Regions from separate parts of the Defluviitalea raffinosedens genome, predicted to be linked through region 2. Evidence: predicted binding sites of a transcription regulator. Region 2 holds the regulator's gene; each other region holds the start of a gene.
The links. Region 2 encodes HrcA, which represses chaperone genes, less so after heat shock. Its sites were predicted from a motif close to TGTTAGCACTCNNNNNNNNNGAGTGCTAACA; they were not measured.
Positions count from the first base shown of each region.

Region 1: the regulator HrcA is predicted to act here: its motif matches at 1,967-1,997, upstream of htpG (molecular chaperone HtpG).
Region 3: the regulator HrcA is predicted to act here: its motif matches at 2,841-2,871, upstream of groES (co-chaperone GroES).

Region 1 is NZ_JAFBEP010000011.1:39,697-45,076, forward strand. Features, by position in the region: gene JOD07_RS09290 (FAD-dependent oxidoreductase) at 1-121, shown strand, start outside; gene truA (tRNA pseudouridine(38-40) synthase TruA) at 198-935, shown strand; gene JOD07_RS09300 (DUF5721 family protein) at 1,006-1,470, shown strand; gene JOD07_RS09305 (CBS domain-containing protein) at 1,504-1,881, opposite strand; gene htpG (molecular chaperone HtpG) at 2,066-3,949, shown strand; gene addA (helicase-exonuclease AddAB subunit AddA) at 3,985-5,380, opposite strand, start outside.
Region 2 is NZ_JAFBEP010000006.1:87,304-92,683, reverse strand. Features, by position in the region: gene spoIIP (stage II sporulation protein P) at 1-143, shown strand, start outside; gene lepA (translation elongation factor 4) at 288-2,096, shown strand; gene hemW (radical SAM family heme chaperone HemW) at 2,101-3,249, shown strand; gene hrcA (heat-inducible transcriptional repressor HrcA) at 3,342-4,376, shown strand; gene grpE (nucleotide exchange factor GrpE) at 4,369-5,022, shown strand; gene dnaK (molecular chaperone DnaK) at 5,051-5,380, shown strand, end outside.
Region 3 is NZ_JAFBEP010000002.1:218,885-224,264, forward strand. Features, by position in the region: gene guaB (IMP dehydrogenase) at 1-38, opposite strand, end outside; gene JOD07_RS02960 (DUF6106 family protein) at 211-717, opposite strand; gene groL (chaperonin GroEL) at 846-2,468, opposite strand; gene groES (co-chaperone GroES) at 2,504-2,791, opposite strand; gene JOD07_RS02975 (DUF554 domain-containing protein) at 3,009-3,752, opposite strand; gene JOD07_RS02980 (DNA-3-methyladenine glycosylase family protein) at 3,764-4,639, opposite strand; gene JOD07_RS02985 (DUF6062 family protein) at 4,706-5,380, shown strand, end outside.

The DNA of each region.
Region 1 (5,380 bases), on a different contig from region 2:
TGCAATGCTGGGCGGAGCAGGAAGAGCCTTTGGTGTAGACCATTATCTTATCCCTTACCTTATGAGACAATGGAGATATTTCGTAAACAATAAAAAGATCAAAATTAATCTCTGGAAATAATAAAATATAAATTATATAATAGGGGCGAATATATTCGTCCCTATTATATTATAGATATTGTAAAAGGAGAACTTTTATGCAGAATATTAAGCTGATGATTGCCTATGACGGCAGCCGTTATTACGGCTGGCAAAGGTTGGGAAATACTGACCAAACCATTCAGGGTAAAATCGAAAACGTACTTTCAAAAATGTTAAATGAAAATATTGAATTAATCGGTTCTGGAAGGACCGATGGGGGTGTCCATGCCCGAGGACAAGTTGCCAATTTTAAAACCCATACCAATGTTACCCCTCAGGATATTATTCAATATTGCCATCAATATCTTCCCAGTGATATTACAGTATATGATGCCCAAGTGGTTGATGATCATTTTCATGCCAGATACCATGCCAAAGGCAAACAATACATATACCAAATCGATAATGGCATGATTCATGATGTATTTGAAAGAAAGTACCGTTATCACATTCCGCAACCTTTAGACATTAATCAAATGAAGAAAGCCTCCTCATATCTTATCGGGGAGCATGACTTTAGAAGTTTTACCAATCTGAAATCCAAAAAGAAATCCACCGTCAGGACAATCTCAAAAATAGATTTTATCCAGAGAAATACATTCCTTGATATTTCTTTTGAAGGAAACGGCTTTCTATATAATATGGTAAGAATTATAACCGGAACCCTTATAGAAGTGGGGCTTGGCAAAATGCTTCCGGAAGATGTTAAAACCATTTTAGATAAAAAAGAAAGACCCCTTGCCGGTCCGAATATTCCTCCCCATGGACTTTTCCTCCAAAAAGTAATCTATTAGATTTCTGTCTTGTTTTTTTCTTTCTTTGAAGCTATCATTATTAATAAAGAAATAAGGATTGGGGTATTGTATGATTACATTAGACATAATAGACGTAAAAAAAACGATGGGCATGCTTCTTAAAGGTTCTTTATTTGATCCATTTGAAGTAAGAACTGTGGAAATTCATACCTTTACCAAATTCCATATTGATGGGATTCTGAACAAATCTTTTTTTTATACCGATGAAAGGGAAATATATCATAACCGCAATTATGTTTTGTGGGAAGAAATTAAACCTTATGTTTACAATATCATAAAAGGGGAAAAGACACCTACATACTTTAAAATTGTTTTATCTGCCAATGATGATATACTTCTGAAGTTTTCCAAGGATGTCTCCGCACTATTTATTAATTTGATCTATGCTCAGGAAAAACTGACCTGTACCACCGGTGTCGCGTTAAAAAACTTTGTTCTGGATAAATCAGATGAATTCGAGTGGGATGAATACATCCGCTCTTTCTTTAAAAATGCTCATATTCTGGCAGAATAGAAAAAGTAAGAGCCTCTGCTCTTACTTTAATGTTTAATGATTTGAAATAAAAAAGTCCACGATATTTTCAAGAGAAATCATTCCGATAACCCTTCCGTTTTCCACGACAGGCATTCCAATGATATTATGCTTTCTAAGCCTTCTGGCCGCTTCTTCCACTGTTTCCTCCGGCATCACTGTGACCACATCTTTGCTCATTGCCCATTCTACGGGACAAGTTTCATAATGCCCTGTTACACTTAAAAATCTATATATATCAGCCTTGACAATTATTCCAACTAACTGCTTTTCTTCATTGACAACCGGCAACCCATTAAGATGCTTGCTTTCCATGATAGATAAAGTTTTTTCCAGGGTATCCTGAGGCATTACCATATGAACTTCAGCATTCATAATGTCTTTAATGGTCATTTTTATCCCCCTTTGGATCATAATTAATCATATATATTATACCATATAAAACAGATAAATGAATCAAATATATGGCAAAATTTTTTATTAGCACTCATCTGTATTGAGTGCTGATTTTGTCTTGACATTTGTATTTTTTGTGATATATCATTATGTAGGAAAATAAAAGAAGGGAGAGAAACATATGTCTCGTGAAACAGGCAGTCTTTCAATACATAGCGAGAATATTTTTCCGATTATAAAAAAATGGTTATATTCCGATCATGATATCTTTATTCGAGAATTGATTTCCAATGGATCCGATGCGATTTTAAAATTAAAAAAATTAGTTGCCATGGGAGAAGCTTCTGTCCCTGAAAATACACACTATAAAATAGAAGTCATATTGGATGAAAAAAATAAAATCATTAAGGTTTGGGATAACGGAATTGGTATGACTGGAGAAGAAGTGAAAAAATATATTAACCAGATTGCCTTCTCCGGTGCAGAAGATTTCTTACAAAAATATAAAGACAAGATGGATAAAGATCAAATCATAGGGCATTTTGGACTTGGTTTTTATTCTGCATTTATGGTAGCTGAAAAAGTCCAGATCGATACCCTTTCCTATCAGGAAAATGCCACCCCAGTCCGCTGGATTTGTACCGGAGGAACAGAATATGAGATGGAAGACTCTGATCGCAACGAACGGGGAACAACCATCACCCTTTATATTGGCGAAGAAGGAAAAGAATTCTTAAACGAGTACAAGCTTCGCCAAACTATAGAAAAATACTGTGGATTTATGCCGGTAGAGATTTATCTTGAAAGCGTCAAAGAAGAAGATAAAGAAGCTAAAGATAAAGAAAAAGAAGAACCAAAACCCATCAATGATCCCCATCCTCTGTGGATGAAACATCCTAATGATTGTACCGAAGAAGAATATAAAGCATTTTACAGAAAAGTATTTATGGATTTTAACGATCCGTTGTTCTGGATTCATCTGAATATGGATTATCCTTTCAATCTTAAAGGTATCCTGTATTTCCCGAAACTAAGAAGTGAATTTGAAACCATAGAAGGTAAAATCAAACTATATAATAACCAGGTATTTGTAGCAGATAATATCAAAGAAGTCATTCCTGAATTCCTTCTGCTGCTTAAGGGAACTTTGGATTGTCCTGACTTGCCTCTTAACGTATCCAGAAGCTTCTTGCAAAATGACGGCTATGTAACAAAAATCTCAAACTACATTACAAAGAAAGTCGCTGATAAGCTTGTATCCCTTTTCAAGAATCAAAAAGAAGATTTCATCAAATACTGGGATGATATCCATCCGTTTATAAAATACGGGGCAATGAGGGAGCCCAAATTCTATGAAAAAGTAAAAGATATTATCATCTATAAAACCACCAATGGCGATTATGTGACCCTAAAAGAATACTTAGAAAGAAATGAATCAAAACATAAAAATAAAGTCTTTTATGTAACCGATGAACGTCAGCAAGCCCAATACATCAAATTATTTAAAGACAATGATATGGAAGCCGTTATTTTGAATTCCACCATAGACAATCCATTCATCTCCCATATCGAAATGCATGAGAGCGGTGTTTCCTTTAACCGAATCGATGCAGATATATCCGAACATCTTAAAGCAAAAGATGAAAAGAAAGATGAAGCTGAAAATAAAGCCATTCAAGAAAAACTTGAAAAAATCTTTAAAGACAACTTGAATAATCAGGACTTAAAAGTTCAGGTGGAAAACTTGAAATCCGAAAATATTTCTGCTATGATACTTCTTTCTGAGCATTCCAGAAGAATGGAAGAAATGACTAAAATGTTCGGCGGAATGAATATACCGAATATGTTCCAGAAAGAACAAACCCTTGTGCTCAATAAAAACAATAAATTGATTCAGACCATAGCTGAAAAAGCAGATGCACAGGAACACAAGGAACTTATTCAAATGCTCTGTGAGCAGGTATATGATTTGGCTATGTTAAGCCATCAGCCCTTAGAATCCGAAGCGATGAATAAGTTTATCGACAGAAGCAACTTATTATTAGCTAAGGTTGCCCAATTCTAAAGTTTAAAGCCGTCCCCCCCGGACGGCTTTTTTATTTAATAGGACACAGCTTTGCCTATACTAAACAGGTAGAGAGATTTTTCTTTTACTCTTTTTCCTGTAAGTTCTTCAATGGCTCTTGCATATAGATTAATCTGTACTTCGTACTTTTTCATCAATTGGTCAATCTCCCTCTCGGGATTTTCTTTGTCAAAGATGGCATCTGTCTTATAGTCAACCAGGACAATTCCGTCTTCTTCTTCAAAATAGCAGTCAATGATCCCTCTGACAAACACTTCTTCATCACATTGGATTTCTTTATAGATTTCCCTGGCATTAAGAGACAGAACAAACGAAACTTCTTTCCTGACTTTCAGTGCTGCTCTCATCCTCCCAGCCAACTGGGATCTTGAAAAATGAAGTAGATCTTTAATAAAAATCGCTTTCCTTTCTTCTTCAGACAATAACCCTTTTAGCTCCATCTTAAGCAACTGATGCTCTATATCCGTATAATCCTTAGCTTCATCCAAATTCAAATGTTTCATAACAAAATGCATTAAAATACCTTTTTCTGTGGCATTTAGTCCCTTTGATTCTTCAATGAAATGTGGACGGGAAAGCCCAGTTTCTTTGAAAAGGGATGTACTCTGTTCTTCCAGCATGTCTTTTTCATGCTGTTTTTTAAGTTCTGACACGGATACCATAACCGATAATGCAGTGGAGGATTCATAAGGATACTTCCAGGACAGTCTGTTAAATATCTCTTCTCTATGGGGACTGTAGGCTATGCTGGTATCCCAGTTTAAAAGTTCTTCTAATATACGCTCTTTTTCTTTAGCCTTATTTTCATCCCGCAACGTAATATCCTCTTTCGTCCAGCTATAAATCCTCCACTGGGAAGGATCTTCATAGAAAACTTCTTCCGGCGCCTTAAGACAGCCAGCCCAGTTTCTTATAGTTTCTGCGTCTCTGTGTCTTACCAGACTTAAACCAATCCACTCCAAATAGGTCTTGGCTTTTGTAAGGATGTAGGGTGAAAGAGCCTCTTTTTTTGCAGATACCTGTCTTGCCCATTTTCTGGCCTGGGCTTCTATATTCTTTATGGTTCCTGTTAAAATGAGTTTTTCTTTGGCTCTTGTGAAAGCAACATAGAGGATCCTCATTTCTTCTGAAAGAGTTTCTACCATAATTTTTGATTTAACCGCCAGTTTCGGTGCCGTTTCATAGACAATTCTTCTTTCATAATCAATGTAATCAGGACCTAATCCTAAATCCTGATGAAGCAATACAGGCTGATGTAAATCCTGAAGGTTAAACTGCTTGCCTAAACCGGATACAAAAACCACAGGGAATTCCAATCCTTTGCTTTTGTGTATACTCATAATACGAACGATGTTTTCATTTTCGCCTACAATTTTAGCAGCTCCCATATCCCCTTGCTTTCGCTGCATT
Region 2 (5,380 bases):
TTAAACCCTACAGATATAGTCTTCATATGCTTCCAAAATCATTATTAGTCGAGGTTGGAGCCAATACCAATACTGTAGAGGAAGCCAGAAACGCTATGGCACCTCTGGCTAAAATTCTCTGTGAAGTCTTAAAGGTGCAATAACAGGTATTGAGGGTTGAGATTCCATGTGTTATAATATTACGACGTATAGATATAGTTATGCCATGAAACCAACTGTAAATTAACGGTTGGTTTTATTAGATATATGCACTAAAGATTCTAATCAATTAAGGAGGAACATTTGAAATGCCCCTTTCAAAGCAAGAAAGAACTCGAAATTTTTGCATTATAGCACATATTGATCATGGAAAATCAACTTTAGCGGATCGCATGATTCAAAAAACTGGATTGTTGACAGAAAGAGAAATGCAGGAGCAGATTTTAGATAATATGGAGTTGGAAAGAGAACGAGGTATAACCATCAAAGCACAAGCTGTTCGATTGGTATATAAAGCAGAAGATGGAGAAGAATATATTTTTAATTTGATAGATACTCCAGGTCACGTTGATTTTAACTATGAGGTTTCCAGAAGTCTTGCCGCCTGTGAAGGGGCAATTCTAGTTGTAGACGCAGCTCAGGGGATAGAAGCTCAGACATTGGCAAATGTTTATTTAGCACTAGAACATAATTTGGAAATTATACCAGTAATCAATAAAATTGACTTGCCCAGTGCCAATCCTTCCCATGTTATAAAAGAAATAGAAGATATAATAGGAATTCCTGCAGAGGATGCTCCTTTGATTTCAGCAAAAGCCGGAATCAATATAGAGCAAGTATTAGAAAAGGTTGTTCGTGACATACCAAGTCCTACAGGAGATTTTGATGCGCCTTTAAAAGCACTGATATTTGATTCTATTTATGATCCTTATAAAGGGGCCATAGTATTTTGCAGAATTAAAGAAGGAACCATTAAAAAAGGCATGAGAATTAAAATGATGGCAACCGGCAAAGAATTTGATGTTACTGAAGTAGGTTTTTTTGGCCCGGGGCGCTTTATAATGACGGATGAACTTTGTGCAGGAGATGTAGGATACATAGCAGCCAGTATAAAGAATGTTAAAGATACTAAAGTTGGAGATACCATTACGGATGCCAATAATCCTGCGGATGTACCGCTTCCGGGCTATAAAAAAGTTAATCCCATGGTTTATTGTGGAATGTATCCTGCAGATGGGTCTAAATATGAAGATTTAAGAGATGCTCTTGAAAAACTTCAGCTCAATGATGCGGCGTTGGTATATGAACCTGAAAATTCAATAGCATTAGGTTTTGGATTCAGATGTGGATTTTTGGGTTTACTGCATATGGAAATTATTCAAGAACGTTTAGAAAGGGAATATAATCTAGACTTGGTGACTACTGCTCCCAGTGTTATTTATAAAGTCTATAAAACGAATGGAGAAGTTATCGAATTGTCCAACCCGGCAGATTTGCCTGATCCATCAGAGATAGAACATATGGAGGAACCGATCGTAAAGGCAGAGATCATTGTTCCTACTGAATACATAGGTGCGATCATGGAGTTGTGCCAGGAGCGCCGCGGAGAATATCTTGGAATGAACTATCTTGAAGAGACGCGAGCAGTGCTCACCTATCATCTTCCCCTAAATGAAATCATATATGATTTCTTTGATGCTTTAAAATCAAGGACAAGAGGATATGCTTCTTTTGATTATGAATTAATAGGATATAAAGAATCTGATTTGGTTAAACTGGATATTTTGGTTAACAGGGAGCTTGTTGATGCCCTTAGCTTTATTGTACATACGGATAAAGCATACGAGAGAGGAAGAAAGATTGCGGAAAAATTAAAAGAAGAAATACCAAGACATTTATTTGAAATTCCAATACAAGCTGCCATAGGAAATAAAATTATTGCTCGTGAAACAATTAGTGCAATGAGGAAAGATGTGCTTGCTAAATGTTATGGGGGAGATATTACCCGTAAGAAAAAACTTTTAGAAAAGCAAAAAGAAGGAAAGAAAAGAATGCGTCAGGTCGGAAATGTAGAAGTTCCGCAATCTGCATTTATGAGTGTATTAAAATTGGAGTAGAAAGATGGACAATCAAATTAGTTTATACATTCACATACCATTTTGTCAATCGAAATGTTATTATTGTGATTTTGCTTCTTACGCCAATAAAAATGATCAAATGACCGCATATGTTTTAGCATTAAAAGAGGAAATTGGTCGATATGGTGTGTTGCTGCAAAATTACGAGATTAACACCATATTTATTGGGGGAGGAACTCCTACTGTTCTTTCCCCCCATTTGTTGCGCACAATTTTACAGAGTTTATTTCAAAATTTTAAGATTAATACTCATGCTGAAATTACAATAGAAAGCAATCCGGGAACACTGGAATTAGAAAAACTTGAGGTTCTAAAAGAATGCCATATCAATAGATTAAGTATGGGTCTTCAGGCGTATCAAAATAATTTACTAAAAGATCTAGGAAGAATTCATACAGTGGAAGAGTTTATTCAAAATTATCTATTGGCCAGAAGTCTTGGCTTTGACAATATAAATGTTGATTTAATGTTTTCCTTGCCCAATCAAACCTTGAAGAACTGGATGGATACTTTAAAAAATGTTGTGCTTTTAAACCCTGAGCATATTTCGTGTTATAGTTTAACTATTGAAGAAAATACACCATTCGGAAAATGGGAAGAAGAGGGGAAAATTAAATTAAATGATGAAGAAACAGATCGGGCGATGTATCATTATGCCGGATGGTATTTAAGTAAAATGGGCTATAGGCAATATGAAATTTCTAATTTTTCAAAGTCTGGATTTTTGAGCCGTCATAATTTGGTTTATTGGACATATAAACCCTATATTGGAATAGGGTTGGGAGCGCATTCTTTCTATAATGGAGAACGTTATCATAATACTTACAATTTAGATCAATACATTAAAGCAAAGGGAGATCTATCAACTTTAAAAGAGGATGCAGAAGAAATTTCTCTTTCAATGCAATATGCTGAATATATGTTTTTAGGACTCAGATTGTTGGAAGGAATATCGATTCAAAAATTTAATGAGAAATTTAAGATTTCATTTGAAGAGATTTTTGGAAAAAAAGTTGAAAAACTAATAAAGTTAGGTCTTGTTGAAAGTAATAAAGACATTATTAAATTAACTTCTAAAGGGTTAGATGTATCCAATATGGTTTTTGCAGAATTTTTACCTGAAAATGAATAAATATCTTGACAAATCATTTCTAAGATGGTATTTTAATTTTGAAGTTAGCACTCACGGTAATTGAGTGCTAACAAACCAGGGGGAATGATAATATGATCTTAGATGACAGAAAAATAAAAATACTACATGCGATTATTAAAGACTATATTCTTACAGGAGAACCTGTGGGCTCCAGAACGATTTCTAAAAAATATGAATTAGGTGTAAGTTCAGCTACGATTAGAAATGAAATGTCTGATCTGGAAGAATGGGGATTTATTATTCAGCCCCATACATCGGCAGGGCGTATTCCTTCGGATAAAGGTTATCGTTTGTATGTGGATCAGTTAATGGAACATCTGTCCATTAATGAAGTCAACATGCAAATCATTGATCAATTACTTCAGCAAAAAGTAGATCAAATTGATATACTTATGAAAGAAGTAGCAAAGTTATTATCATTATATACAAATTATACTTCTATCGTTTCTTCTCCGGTAATTCATAAAACTAAGATCAAACATATGCAGCTCATTCCTTTAGATGCTCATTCAATTATCCTTATTATCGTGACTGACGCTAATCTTGTAACCAATAATGTTATTAAAATGGATATTCCGGCAGATCAAAATACTCTGAATAAGTTGTCTGCAATGCTGAATGACTCTCTTAATGGTTTGACAATGGAGCAAATTAATCTCCCTGTCATTCAAGAATTAAAGGTAAAGATGGGCATCTATGGCGAGATTGTAAATCCAATTCTCGATGCGGTTGCTAAAACGATTCAAACTAAGATTACCCCTGAAGTTTATTTAAGCGGTACAATGAACATGTTGGATTTCCCAGAGTTTAGTGATATTGTTAAGGCGAAGCAGCTTTTTCATACATTAGAGGAAAAAGATCTATTGATGTCTATTTTAACTAAAAATGCATCCAAAGGTATCAATATTACTATTGGTGAAGAAAATGAAATCGAAGAGATTAAAAATTGCAGTCTAATTACTGCTTCTTATGAAATAGGCGGCAGAAAAGTAGGAACCATTGGCATTATTGGACCGACGAGAATGGAATATGAAAAAGTTGTTTCAATTTTATCATATATTTCAAGCAATATGGATAAATTGTTAAATAACAATTCTGATGGATAAAAATACAAAGAAAAGGGTGGGGCAAGTGGAGCAAGAAAAAACTCTTAACAATGAAGTTGAAAATGAAACATTAAACGATGCAGAAATTGAAGTAAATAATGATGAAGCAAAAAACGTCAATGAAGAAGAGGTAAGTACTCAGGAAGAAGCGCAAAAAGATGAAGAAGAGCTTACTTCTCAAAAATTTGAAGAGCTTCAGAATAAATTAAGAGAAAAAGAAAAAGAATATGATGAATTAAAAGATCGTCTTCAAAGAACAATGGCAGAATTTGATAATTTCAGAAAAAGGACAATCAAAGAAAAAGCAGTTCTTTATGAGGATGGTGTAAGAAGTGCTATTGAGCAAATTCTTCCTGTCATTGATAATTTTGAACGCGCTTTAAGTGCTGCTCAAAAAGACGATGAATCTAATTCTTTCTTACAAGGAATGGAAATGATCTATAGACAATTTAAAGATATTTTAACTTCAATGGGAGTAGAAGAAATAAAGGCTGTTGGCGAAACTTTTGACCCTAATCTCCACAATGCTGTAACCCATATTGAAGATGAAGCATTTGGAGAGAATGAAATCGTAGAAGAGTTTCAAAAAGGATATATTTATAAAGATAAAGTAATCAGATACAGTATGGTAAAAGTAGCAAACTAATAAAGAATCATAAGGAGGATTAATTGATATGGGAAAAATAATCGGTATCGACTTAGGAACAACCAACTCTTGTGTTGCTGTAATGGAAGGTGGAAAACCAGTTGTTATTCCTAATACAGAAGGAGCAAGAACTACCCCTTCAATCGTTGCTTTTACTAAAACAGGGGAAAGATTAATAGGAGAAACTGCAAAACGTCAGGCAGTTACTAATCCTGATAAAACAGTAATTTCTATAAAAAGACATATGGGGAGCGACTATAGAGTAAAAATTGATGACAAATCTTTTAGCCCCCAAGAAATTTCTGCGATGATTTTGCAAAAATTAAAGGCAGATGCAGAAGCGTACTTAGGTGAAACT
Region 3 (5,380 bases), on a different contig from region 2:
TCATCAAATGTTACTCCCTGTTTAATAATTTTATGCATTTCTCAACCTCTCCTTAATTTTTTCGCTAAAGTGTATCAAAAGATTGTAACCTTGTCAACTATTTTATATGTTTCCTTTTTTATTTGCAAGTATGTCTTTTCTTCAAATTTTATGTAGAATTTTGTATCAAGCAATAAATCCATTCTACTAAAAAAGGCGGGTCATACCGCCTCACTTTTTTATATGCAATTTCCTAGGAATTAAATGAAAAATTCCTTTTAAAATTTCTTCGTTAGGTTCAAAAATCATTTTTACCTTTTGGTTATTATGCATGAATACTGCAGCATATGTATTGGATTTGATCTCTCCGCTGCTAAAATCCAAAGTTTTTTCAAAACCACTTAATTCATGGGAATGGTCTTTATCTTCCACATGAGCCATTGCTTCAAAATCTTTAACAGAAACAGAAATCAGTCTTTTACGCTTGCTTTTATTGATGATCTTATCAATATCCAAATCACCGTTTGTAAAACTATACTCATATTCAATGTTTTGTCTTTGTACAAGCCAATATGCTCCATAGGCTACAATAATCACGACCAGTACAAAAGCCTGAGGAATAAAAAGGAATGATGCAGCAACCAGTAAAATTGCAGCAAGAATAACCAATGCCGTAATCATACCATCTTTTGCAGTACGTTTCTTGGACACAAGCTGTTCTTTAAATATATCTCCCACATCTTCACCCCTTTATCATCTCTTAATCACAAATTAGATTGCTTAATAATGTATATGGTAACATATAAAATTCTAAATATCAAGAAAACAGCTTGCCCAAAGGACAAGCTGTTTTTAAGTAAAATTTATTACATCATTCCCATTCCTGGAGCTCCGCCAGGCATAGCTGGTTCTTTTTCAGGAATATCTGCAACAACAGATTCTGTTGTTAATAATGTAGAAGCAACGGAAGTTGCATTTTGAAGAGCACTTCTTGTTACTTTAGTTGGATCAAGGATTCCTGCATCAATCATATTCACATATTCTTCTGTAAGTGCATTGAATCCAACATTCTTTTCCGATTCTTTTACATTATTTACAATCACAGAACCTTCTAATCCTGCGTTCTCTGCAATTTGACGAAGAGGTGCTTCAAGAGCTTTAAGCACAATCTTTACACCTGTCTTTTCATCGCCTGTTGTGGTATCTAATAAAGTTGCAACTTCTTTGATCGCATGAATGTAAGAAGAACCACCACCAGCAACAATTCCTTCTTCTACTGCTGCTCTTGTAGCTGCCAAAGCATCTTCGATACGAAGTTTGTTTTCTTTCATTTCAGTTTCTGTTGCAGCTCCAACTTTAATTACTGCAACACCACCTGCTAATTTAGCCAATCTTTCTTGTAATTTTTCTCTATCGAATTCAGAAGTTGTTTCTTCAATTTGATTTTTAATTTGTTTTACTCTTGCATCGATGTCTTCTTTCTTTCCTGCTCCACCGATAATAATAGTATTCTCTTTTTGAACTTTAACAGTTGCAGCTTTTCCAAGCATATCTAAAGTAGCTTCTTTTAATTCCAAGCCTACTTCTTCAGAGATCACTGTACCGCCAGTTAAAATAGCGATGTCTCTAAGCATGTCTTTTCTTCTGTCACCAAATCCTGGTGCTTTTACTGCTACACAGTTAAATGTTCCTCTTAATTTATTCAGAATTAATGTAGTTAATGCTTCTCCTTCTACATCTTCAGCAATGATAAGGAGTTTTGCACCTTGTTGAACAATTTGTTCAAGAAGTGGAAGGATTTCCTGAATGTTGGAAATCTTCTTGTCTGTAATCAAGATGTATGGATCTTCGAGAACTGCTTCCATTTTATCCATATCCGTTGCCATGTAAGCAGACAGATATCCTCTGTCAAATTGCATACCTTCTACAACTTCTAATTCTGTGTGCATGGTTTTGGATTCTTCAACAGTAATTACTCCGTCATTGGATACTTTTTCCATAGCATCAGCAATCAAGTTACCGATTTCATCATCTCCGGCAGAAATCGCTGCAACTCTTGCAATATGTTGCTTGCCGTTGATTGTCTGGCTGGCATTTTTGATTACTTCTACTGCTTTATCAGTTGCTTTATGCATACCTCTTCTTAAAATAATAGGATTTGCACCGGCTGCAATATTTTTAAGTCCTTCTTTAATCATAGCCTGAGCTAATACTGTAGCAGTAGTTGTACCGTCCCCTGCAACATCGTTGGTTTTGGTTGCAACTTCTTTAACCAATTGAGCGCCCATATTTTCAAATGGATCTTCTAACTCGATTTCTTTAGCAATAGTAACACCATCATTAGTAATTAATGGAGTACCATATTTTTTATCTAAAACGACATTACGTCCTTTTGGTCCTAAAGTTACTTTTACTGTATTCGCTAATTTATCCACACCAGCTTCTAATGCTGCTCTGGCTTCGGCAGCAAATTTAATTTGCTTTGCCATGTTTACATCCTCCTTTTATAATTGAATTTGATCTATTATTGTTCTACAATCGCTAAAATATCACTTTGTCTTAAAACGATATATTCTTCATCATCAATTTTTACTTCTGTTCCGGCATATTTTGAGTAAATTACTCTATCGCCAACTTTTACTTCCATTTTAACTTCTTTTCCGTCTACTACTCCGCCAGGTCCTACAGCCACAACTTCAGCTTCTTGAGGTTTTTCTTTTGCCTGATTGGGAAGAACGATACCAGATTTTGTCTTTTCTTCAGCTTCTAATTGCTTAATAACCACTCTGTCACCTAATGGTTTGAGTTTCATTGTATAACCTCCTTCAGAATATGTACTTTTTACTCATTATTTTTCGGCTTATTAGCACTCATCACAATTGAGTGCTAACTACAAAAATAATATTAATAAAAGCATGTTGTTTGTGCAAGGCTATATTTCACCTAAAATTACACTTTAGCTAGTGTTTCCATAAATTACTTCAAATATTCTTCGTTTTTCTTTGATTTACTAACATTTTCTCTTTGTATCACAGAATAATATTCAATAGACTTTTTAATTTTAAGAATAATTCTTGAACGAAAGGAAGATAATACAAAATCGGAATAAAAATTGCCGGAAGCAGATTACCGACTTTTATTTTCTTAATCTCCAGCATATTGAGTCCTATAGCAAAAATTAAAATACCGCCAACGGTTGAAATCTCTCTGATCATATCAGCAGTCATATAGGGTTCAATCCACTGAGCCAGTAAAGTAATTGCCCCCTGATAAATAAATACCGAAACTCCAGCCAGGGCGACCCCTATACCTAAGGTTGAAGATAATAAAATAGAAGTAACACCATCCAATACGGATTTTGCAAACAAAGTTTTATGTACTCCCTGGAGACCGCTCTCCAAAGCCCCCATAATGGCCATAGTCCCTACACAAAAAAGCAAACTGGCAGAAACGAATCCCTGGGATATGTTGTCGCCTTTATCCCCCTTTTGCATTTTACTCTGAAGATAGTCCCCTAAATTCTCCAGTCTCAATTCAATATTCCACCACTGACCAATGAGTCCTCCAAGAATAAGACTGATAATAAACAGTATGGGGTGACTTGAAGGCTGAATCATATTTCCGATAGCACCTGACGCTCCAATAAATAGTACGGCTAAAGAAACTCCATGGAATACGATCTGTTTGTAGTCTTCTTTCAAGCCGTTTTTTAAAAACATCCCCACTAACGCCCCACAAAAAATTGCCAAAGCGTTTACAGTCGTTCCCAGCATCGAATTCCTCCTCATTTGCCAAGTCTTAGCTGTCTCGCATAATAAAATAAATACTGTTGCGCGATCCCTGCTAAATTCCCAAAGTATTCTTTGGCAAAAGCCTGAATCTCATTTGGACTTGTATCTCTATTAAAATAGAAGTATTCCATTACTCTTTTTACCCATACGTCAACAGGAAAAGCTTCCTCATGACCTATGCCGAATAGAAGAACACAATCTGCAATCTTTGGTCCTACACCCTTTATTTTCAGAAGTTCTTTTTTGGCTTCTTCATAGGGCATATTTGCAAGCTTTTCAAGCTCTACTTCCTTATTCTTCACTTTTTGGCATGCATCCATAATGTAAGGTGCCCGAAAGCCTGCTTTACAATTTCTGAGCTCTTGTTCATTTGCCATTGCCAATTGCTCAATTGTAGGAAAGGTATAGTAATCATATCCTTCAAAAGTACAAATATATTTTCCAAACATTCTACTTATATTCTCTACTACTTGTTTGATATGCGGAATTTGCTTATTTTGTGAAATGATAAAGGATATAAGGCATTCCCAGGGTTCTTGGCGAAGAATCCGGATTCCGGGAGCAAACTGAACTGCCCGGGCCAAATGGATATCTTTTTCAGCCAAGTGTCGTTTAATTATATCATAGTCTTTGTCCAAATCAAAGTAAGAACTCCATAAATTTTCAAACTCTTCTGCGGAAGTCGGATAAAGAATGATCTCCTCTTTTGTCTGGAGAATTCTTAATACCTTTCCTTTGGCAACAATCACGTAATCATTTTGAGCGAGCTTATGAAATCTAAAACATTGTCCGCATTCCAAAATCTGCTCTATTTCAAAGCTGTCCTCTGCTTTTAATATGATTTTGTCTTCTATTTGCTTATATTTCATATTTTCCTTCCTCTCTAAAAATATCCATGATATACTAAGAGTATTTAAACCATGGAGTGATGTTAAATGAAAGAACAAATTTATACAATACCAGTTATTGATGCATTTAAAGAAAATTCGGAATGCCCTTTTTGCACATTGCACCAGGCTTTAGAAAGAGAAAGCGTCGACTTTATGCTTGGAGCATCTTACATGGAAGATGACATTCGAATGGAAACCAATAAAAGTGGTTTTTGTCCCCATCATTATCAAATGCTTTTTAACGAAAACAATCGTCTTGGTCTGGCACTTATACTTCATACTCATTTCCAGGAAGTTAATAAATTTCTTTCTAACGCAATAGATTCACAAAAGGACTCAGCCCCCCGCAACTCTTCTTTTCTGTCCGGACTGATTAAGAAAAGAGTGCCTTCCAAACCATATAAAAATCCTATTTCTTCAGACCTCAATACTATCTATGATGACTGCTACATATGCAATAAGATTGAGAAAACCTTCGAACGCTATATGGACACTTTTTTTTATCTATGGAAAAAAGATCCTGAATTTGTCTCCTTAGTGTCTGATGGTAAAGGCTTTTGCTTAAACCACTTTGCTTTCCTTATTGAAAGCGCGAATTCCGCTTTAAATAAGGAGCAATACAATCATTTTACTCAGATTGTTTTTCCCATTCAACTTGAAAATTTTAAAAGAATAGAAGAAGAACTGGATTGGTTCATCCAAAAATTCGACTACAGATTC